DNA from 2 places in the Mesorhizobium quangtriensis genome. Region 2 is predicted to be linked to the other one. Evidence: predicted binding sites of a transcription regulator. Region 2 holds the regulator's gene; the other holds the start of a gene.
The links. The regulator LexA, encoded in region 2, represses DNA repair genes until DNA is damaged. The targets are predictions, from matches to a motif close to TGTTCNNNNTGTGTTCNG.
Positions count from the first base shown of each region.

Region 1: a site for LexA is predicted at 2,131-2,148, ahead of ABMA32_RS00140 (ImuA family protein). Genes of this name have one in related genera too.

Region 1 is NZ_JBEBMF010000001.1:23,712-27,301, forward strand. It holds gene ABMA32_RS00135 (Y-family DNA polymerase) at 1-1,205, opposite strand, end outside; gene ABMA32_RS00140 (ImuA family protein) at 1,156-2,109, opposite strand; gene ABMA32_RS00145 (metallopeptidase family protein) at 2,293-2,748, shown strand; gene ABMA32_RS00150 (DUF1737 domain-containing protein) at 2,776-2,982, opposite strand; gene ABMA32_RS00155 (HpcH/HpaI aldolase/citrate lyase family protein) at 2,986-3,590, opposite strand, start outside.
Region 2 is NZ_JBEBMF010000003.1:468,261-471,850, forward strand. It holds gene ABMA32_RS18065 (ComEC/Rec2 family competence protein) at 1-1,390, shown strand, start outside; gene lexA (transcriptional repressor LexA) at 1,384-2,103, opposite strand; gene ABMA32_RS18075 (molybdopterin molybdotransferase MoeA) at 2,211-3,419, opposite strand; gene moaC (cyclic pyranopterin monophosphate synthase MoaC) at 3,416-3,590, opposite strand, start outside.

The DNA of each region.
Region 1 (3,590 bases), on a different contig from region 2:
ACTTCCGTGAGAGGCACCTCAATGGGTTCCGGTCTCGCGAAAAGGCGCAGCGGCCGCTCTGGATTATGAGCAATTGGTGGTTGGGGCGGCCCCGCCCCGCCATCAAAGGGGACGAAGAGGGACGCGCGTTCCGGCACATGACTTTGCGCTAGATGAGGCTGCAGGACGGAAGCCGTTCCGAGACGGGCCCGTACGCGGTCGGCAAAGAGCGCGATGTCCTCGCCCTGAGTGTTGCCTGCGCCGGCAAGGTCCGCCTGCGGCATATCCAGCCTGGCCGTCTCGAAAGCCGAGAGCCGCACGAGATCGAATCCGTAACCGGGCTCCAGCGCAGTGCCGAGCACCACAAGCCGCTCGTGGAAGAGCCTGCCGACGGGACCGGCTTCGCGCAGCGGCAGGGAAGAGCCGACGGAAATCCGGCTGACCGCGCCATCGACTCTGAAAAGCAAGAGTTCAAAGAGTCTCGCACCTTCGCCTCGGCGTTCGAGGTCGCGTCGAAGACTGCCGGAAAGCAGCAGTAGAAGTCGTTCTATGTCCTCCACCAGGCCGATCGGCTCGGCGAGATGCCGCTCGACCGATAGAGCCGCCACAGGCAGGCGTGGCGAGATAGACTCCTCTATCTCCCCCAGTGCCTGGTCGAGCCTCAGAAGCAGGAGACTGCCGAAACGGCGGGCAAGCGGCGCACGGGGGGCGGTCAGGATCATGCCGATCGCCCTCAGGCCCACACTTTCGAGGCCGGAGATGGTCCTGGCTTCGATCCTGAGCGCGGCCAGCGGAAGGTTTTCCAGAAATGAACGCTCGTCGCCTTCCTGAAGGATTGTTCCGGTGGCGGAAAAGCGTGCAGCCGCCCATGCAGCACCCGGCGTCGAGGCAAGTCCCGCACGAACGCGAAAGCCCTGCTCGGAAAAGCGTTCCAGCATGCCGGCCAGCATCGCCTCCTCGCCACCGAACAGATGGACACAGCCGGTGACGTCGAGAAAAAGCCCTTCCGCTCCATCAAGCGCGACGAGCGGCGTATAGCGATCGCACCAGTCCGCCAGCGCTTCGAGCAGACGCCTGTCGGCTTTCGCCTCCTCGGCGACGACCTCGATCCCAGGATGCATGGCGCGTGCGTCGGCAATGCCCATGCCGGGCTTCAGCCCGAGTCGCGCCGCTTCCTCATCCATGGCCGCGATGCGCTGGGTGTTGTTCTCCTGACGGCTGACCACCAGCGGGGGTCGACCCTGCCGGGGAAGAGAACGCCAGGATCGTCCCAGGCGCTGCCGCAGCAGCCGCTCGGTGCTGAGATGCGGGAACCACAGGGACAGGATCCGTCGCCGCTCTTTCGGAAAAGGCGCGTGCATGGGCATTCCATTCGAGGATGAATTCGCTTGGTGGGTTGATGCGGTTCTTGTCTATGCGAACGAGGAAGGCCGGAGGTCCGATCGAGCGGGCGAGCGGCTTTCCCAAAAGGTGGCGTGTCCCCGCCGGCGCTGACGTTATGACCACGCGGAACGGCGCTGCGGTCGGCTCGCAAACGGCCATCTGGCGCAGGAGGAAAAGCGGGCAGCCGGCGTCGAGCGCACGGCGGTGAAGCCGTCGCGTCGCGGTAAGGTCGAGATGGGCGGATGGACCTCGCGTCTCAAGGAGGATCCCTGCGAAACCGTCGATGGAGGCGGCCTGTTCGGCAATCCACAAGACGTCGTTCAGCTTCTGGGCCTGCGCGATCAGGAGCCGCGCCGGGTCGATGCCGTGAAGGAAGCGGATGCCCGGCGGATAGGGGTAACCCGCCTCGCGAAAACTTTCCGAGAGGCCGACCCACAGGAGTGGAGACGACGTTCGCTCGACCAGAAGATGCAAAAGCCCCATGACGAAGCCCGCAGCCGCGCCTGCGTCGCGCATGCCGGTCGCATGGATTTCGGTCAGCCCCGCACCGGGAAAGCCGCCGCCAAGCGCCGCGTCGAACCTTTCTGCCCCGGTCGCGAGGAAGTCACCCTGCGGAAGGCCATCCTGTCGCCGCAGGTGCACATCGCCATTCTCGCCAGCGAATGTTTCGGCGAGGCGCCCTTCAATCTTCGCGATCTGATGGCGCAGGGAAACAATGGTTTCCCGCGCCACGGCAGACGAGGCCATAGCGACACTTCTTCCGAAATATGTTCCTGTTATGTTCTTATAGATTCCAGAGCCGTTTCGAAGAGTCAAGCGGACCCGAAGAAGAATTTATTCCTCGCCTGGCTAGCCTGTTTTTCCTCAATCCAGCCATCAGCCTCGAAACGCGGGGAGAGAACAGCTATATGGGCCCTCAAAGGATAAAGAATGGCCCGCATCTATCAGACACGTTCCTGGCACGAGCACATGTCGCCTTCCATGGAGGAGATGGAGTTGCTAGCGCTGGAAGCTTACGCACACTTGCCCGAGCAGTTCCGCTCCCTGACTGGGGAGATCGTCATCCAGGTCGCCGAATTTCCGACAGACGAGATCATGGACGACCTGTCGCTCGAAAGCCCGTTCGACCTACTCGGCCTGTTCGAGGGGCGCGGCATCGCCGAGCGCTGGAACCCCCAGACCGGCGAGGGCCCGAACCGCGTTACCCTCTACCGCCGCGCCATCCTCGACTACTGGGCGGAGAACGAGGAGACGCTGGGCTCTATCGTCACGCATGTCCTCATCCATGAGATCGGCCATCATTTCGGCCTCTCCGACGACGACATGGAGAAGATCGAGGAGAACGCCGACCTAGAGCCAGACGAACAGCCGGTCCAGGCCTCCTGACGACAGGCGTCCCGATCGGCAACCGGGTCAGTAGTCGGAAAGCTTCATTGACGGATCGTAGTCGATGCCCTCGACATCCTTCACCACGGCCTGGCCGCAGCGCATGGACTTCGTTTCGGCGTCGAAGGCATAGGTCGGCGACCCCTGCAGCTGCCAGCCCTTGTTCAGCGCCGCCGTCACCTTGTGGCAGAAGCTGGAATCGTCCGGGCCGGTCAGGAAGCGATAAAGCCTCATCGTCTAGCTCCTTCCTGCCCGTCCCAGCAGGCGCTCGGCCTGCGCGAGATGCAGCCGCTCGACCATCCTGCCATCGAGGGAGATGATCCCCTTGCCGGCGTTTTCGGGCCGCGCGAAGGCGGTGCTGATGGCCTCGGCTTCCGCGACTGCCTCCGGCGAAGGCGAAAAGGCCTTGAGCGCCGGCTCGATCTGGGCCGGATGGATGAGTGTCTTGCCGTCGAAACCCATCGCGGCCCCCTCTGTGCATTCGCGCGTAAAGGCAGCCAAGTCGCGAAAATCATTGCTGACGCCGTCGAGCACATCCAGCCCGCCGGCACGGGCGGCCAGCACCATCTGCATCAGCCAGGGCGTGATGTAGCGGCGGTCGGGCGTGGCGAGCACGCCGGTTTCCTTGACCAGATCGTTGGTGCCGGCGACGAAGCAGTCGAGCCGGGCGGCGCGGTCGCGGCCGAATTCCGCCAGCGCGCCGAGGTTCAGCATCGCCTTCGGCGTCTCGATCATGATCCAAAGACGCATCCCTTCCGGCGCATCGGTCTCGTCGAGGGCGTCATCAAAATCGTGGATATCGCGCGGCGTGTTCACCTTCGGCAGCAGGATGGCGTCGGGCG
Region 2 (3,590 bases):
CTCGCGCCATCCCGTGAAGAAATACGCCGCCACCGTCGCGCTTGTCGGGCTTTCCGGCTACCTGTTCATGTCCGGCGCGGAGGTCGCCGCTCAGCGAAGTTTCATCATGCTCGCGGTCATGCTCGTGGCGGTCCTCTTCGACCGCGCAGCGCTTACTTTGCGCAATCTCGTGATCTCAGCGATCATAGTGATCGTGGTCTCGCCGCATGAGGTGATCGGCCCGAGCTTCCAGATGTCGTTTGCCGCGACAGCAGCACTCGTCGGCGCCTATGCCGCATGGGCGGACTGGCGCAGCAACCGTCCGTCGGCGCACGTAGCTGAGCGTACGCTGCTGCGCAGGGCGGCTCGCTTTTCGCTGGCCGCGATCGCGGGGCTTGCGGTCACCTCCATAGTTGCGGGCGGCGCAACGGCGATCTACGCGGCGTGGCACTTTCAGCAGATGCCGTCGCTGGGGCTGTTCACCAATCTGACTGCGATGCCGGTGGTCTCGGTGATAGTCATGCCGTTCGCGGTGCTGGGCTCGCTCGCCATGCCCTTCGGCCTCGACGGCCCATTTTTCCAGATCATGGGTTTCGGACTGTCCGTCATGCTCGCGATAGCGCAGTGGTTCGCGGAACGATCGCCCCTCGATGTGGTCGGCATGATCAGGCCGGAGGCGGTGGCCGTGCTGACGGTAGCCTTGCTTGCCGCCACCGTCACGTCGACCTGGCTGCGCGTCGCCGCCATTCCGGTCGCACTCGCCAGCCTGTTCCTGCTGTTCGACCGGCAACCCGACCTGTTGGTCTCGGAAGACGCCCGGCTCGTCGGCCTCGACCTCGGCGCCGGCCAGATCGCCATCAACCGCCCACGCCCCAATCAGTTCACCATCGACAACTGGTCACGTGCCATGCAGGCACAGGAAATCGTTCGGCCTACGGAAGGCGAGGGAACTGTTGCAAGCGACGGGACCGTCACCGTCACCGCCGGCTTCTCATGCGCCGAGAGCGTCTGCCTTGCCCGGCATCCGTCCGGTGCTGTCGTGGCGCTTGTCCCCGATGCCGCGACAGCCGCCGATCACTGCAGCACCGCCACGTTCATCCTCATTGAGGATGCGTCGGCAAAGGATGTCTGCAACTGGAAGGAGCTGCTGGTTGTGACGTCCCGTGATCTTGCACGCTACGGAAGTGCCGCAGTTACCTTCTCAGGCTCGGGCAAGCCCACAATCCAGTATGCCATCGCAAAACCGTATCGGCCATGGCACACTCAGCGCGCCTTCTCGCGCGCCGCCCGTGGCCTGCCGCCATACCAGCCGGGCACAACACCCAAGACTGGTGATGATAACAAACCGGTCACCGACGATCGCACGCCGACAGCCACGCCCATTTCGCCTGAAGAAGCCGCGCCTCAATAGCGGCGGATAAGCCCGACCAGCTTGCCCTGCACCTTCACGCGGTCGGGGCCGAAAATCCGTGTTTCATAAGCGGGGTTGGCCGCTTCGAGAGCAATCGAAGCGCCCTTGCGGCGAAACCGCTTCAACGTGGCTTCCTCGTCATCGACCAGCGCCACCACGATCTCACCCGGATTGGCGCTCGAGGAATTCTTGATGATGACCGTGTCGCCGTCGAAGATACCGGCCTCAATCATCGAATCGCCTTTGACCTCCAGCGCATAGTGTTCGCCGCCCGACAGCATTTCCGGCGGCACGGCGATGGAGTGCGTCTTGTGCTGGATCGCGTCGATCGGAACGCCGGCCGCGATACGGCCCATCACAGGGATGGCAACGGACCCGGCATCGTCGTCATTGCTTGCAGACCGGTTTCGCGGCGCCGGCTCCGGCTGGCTGCGCCCGAGGCTGCCCTGGATGACGCTGGGCGAAAACTTCTTCGCCGCATTGAGGCCCGGCGCGATGGAATCGGGAAGCCTGATGACCTCCAGCGCCCGCGCCCGGTTCGGCAGGCGGCGGATGAAGCCCCGCTCTTCCAGCGCCGTGATCAGCCGGTGGATGCCGGACTTGGAGGCAAGGTCGAGCGCTTCCTTCATTTCGTCGAAGGAGGGTGGAATGCCTGACTCCTTCAGCCGCTCGTGAATGAAGAGCAGGAGCTCATGTTGCTTGCGGGTCAGCATCGACATTCCCCCGAGGAATCAAGGTCAAACAAAACCAGAACAAACACTATCTGTTCCAGTTGTGTTCCGCAACTGTTTAAATTTTAATGAATACGTTGACGTTTTGTTCAGCGTAACAGCAGAACGCGGCAAGGATCGCCCGCTTTCACTTCCGGAGCGAAAGGCTCGCGCACGATCAGCCCGCCGGCATCGGCCAGCAGTCGCAGCATCGACGAATCCTGTATCGCAAAGGGCGTCGCCACGATTCGTTCAGGCAGAAATTCCACGGTGGCCCGGACATAGTCCTGGCGCAGATCGTTCGCTGCCATCGTGCCGCCCAGCACAGCGTCGATGAAGGGCGCTTCGTAATGCCGCCCGCCGAGCCGAGCCAGCAACGGGCTCAAAAAAAGCTGAGAACAGACGAGGCTGGCGACAGGGTTTCCGGGTAGCCCGAGGCAGCGGGTGTGGCCAAGGCGCCCGAACATGAGAGGCTTGCCCGGCCGCATCGCGATCTTCCAGAAACCGAGCTCCATGCCGATCTGCTTCAGCGCGGTGTGCACCAGATCATGGTCGCCTACGGACGCGCCGCCGAGCGTGATGATGACATCCGCGTCAGCCTCGAGAGCCTTGCGCACCAAGTCCGAAATTGCCTCGATCCTGTCCGGCGCTATGCCGAGGTCGAGGACGCGTGCGCCGGCCTGCTGGGCGATTGCCGCGACGCCGTAGGCGTTGGAGGCAATGATCTGGTCGGGACCGGTGGCGCTGCCGGGGGGCAGAAGTTCGTCGCCGGTCGCTATAAGCGCGACGAGCGGCTTCCTGACGACCGGCAGGGCAGGATGGTTTGCCGATGCGGCGAGCGACAGCGCGGCTGGGTCGAGTGTCCGCCCCGCTTCCAGCAGCGTTTCCCCATCAGTGAAATCAAGCCCGCGCTTGCGGATATGGCGTCCCGCTGCGACGGTTTCGAGAACCTCGATCGTGTCGCCGTCGAGCGGCCTGACATTCTCCTGTATCGCGATCGTATCGGCCCCGTGGGGAACGGGCGCACCGGTGAAAATCCGCACTGCCTGCCCGGGGCCGACCTCGCCCGGAAAAAGCTTGCCCGCCGCAGCCGTGCCGACAAGCTGCAGGCAGGCAGGGATGTCAGCGACGTCGCTGGCGCGGACGGCATATCCATCCATGGCCGAGGCGTCGAACGGCGGCTGTGTCCGCAGCGCTTGGATAGGTCCTGCCAGAACACGACCGGCCGCCTCGGCGAGAGGGACGATTTCGGCTTCTCCCGGACCAGCGCCTGCAAGGATACGCGCCAGCGCTTGGTCGACGGGCAGCAGCCCGCTCATGCGTAAGCCCTGTAGTCGCCCGACTTGCCGCCTGTCTTTTCGACCAGCCTGATGCCGGAGATGACCATGCCGCGATCGATAGCCTTGGCCATGTCGTAGATGGTCAGGCAGGCGACCGTCGCCGCGGTCAGCGCTTCCATCTCGACTCCCGTCTTGCCGGTGACGCGGGCC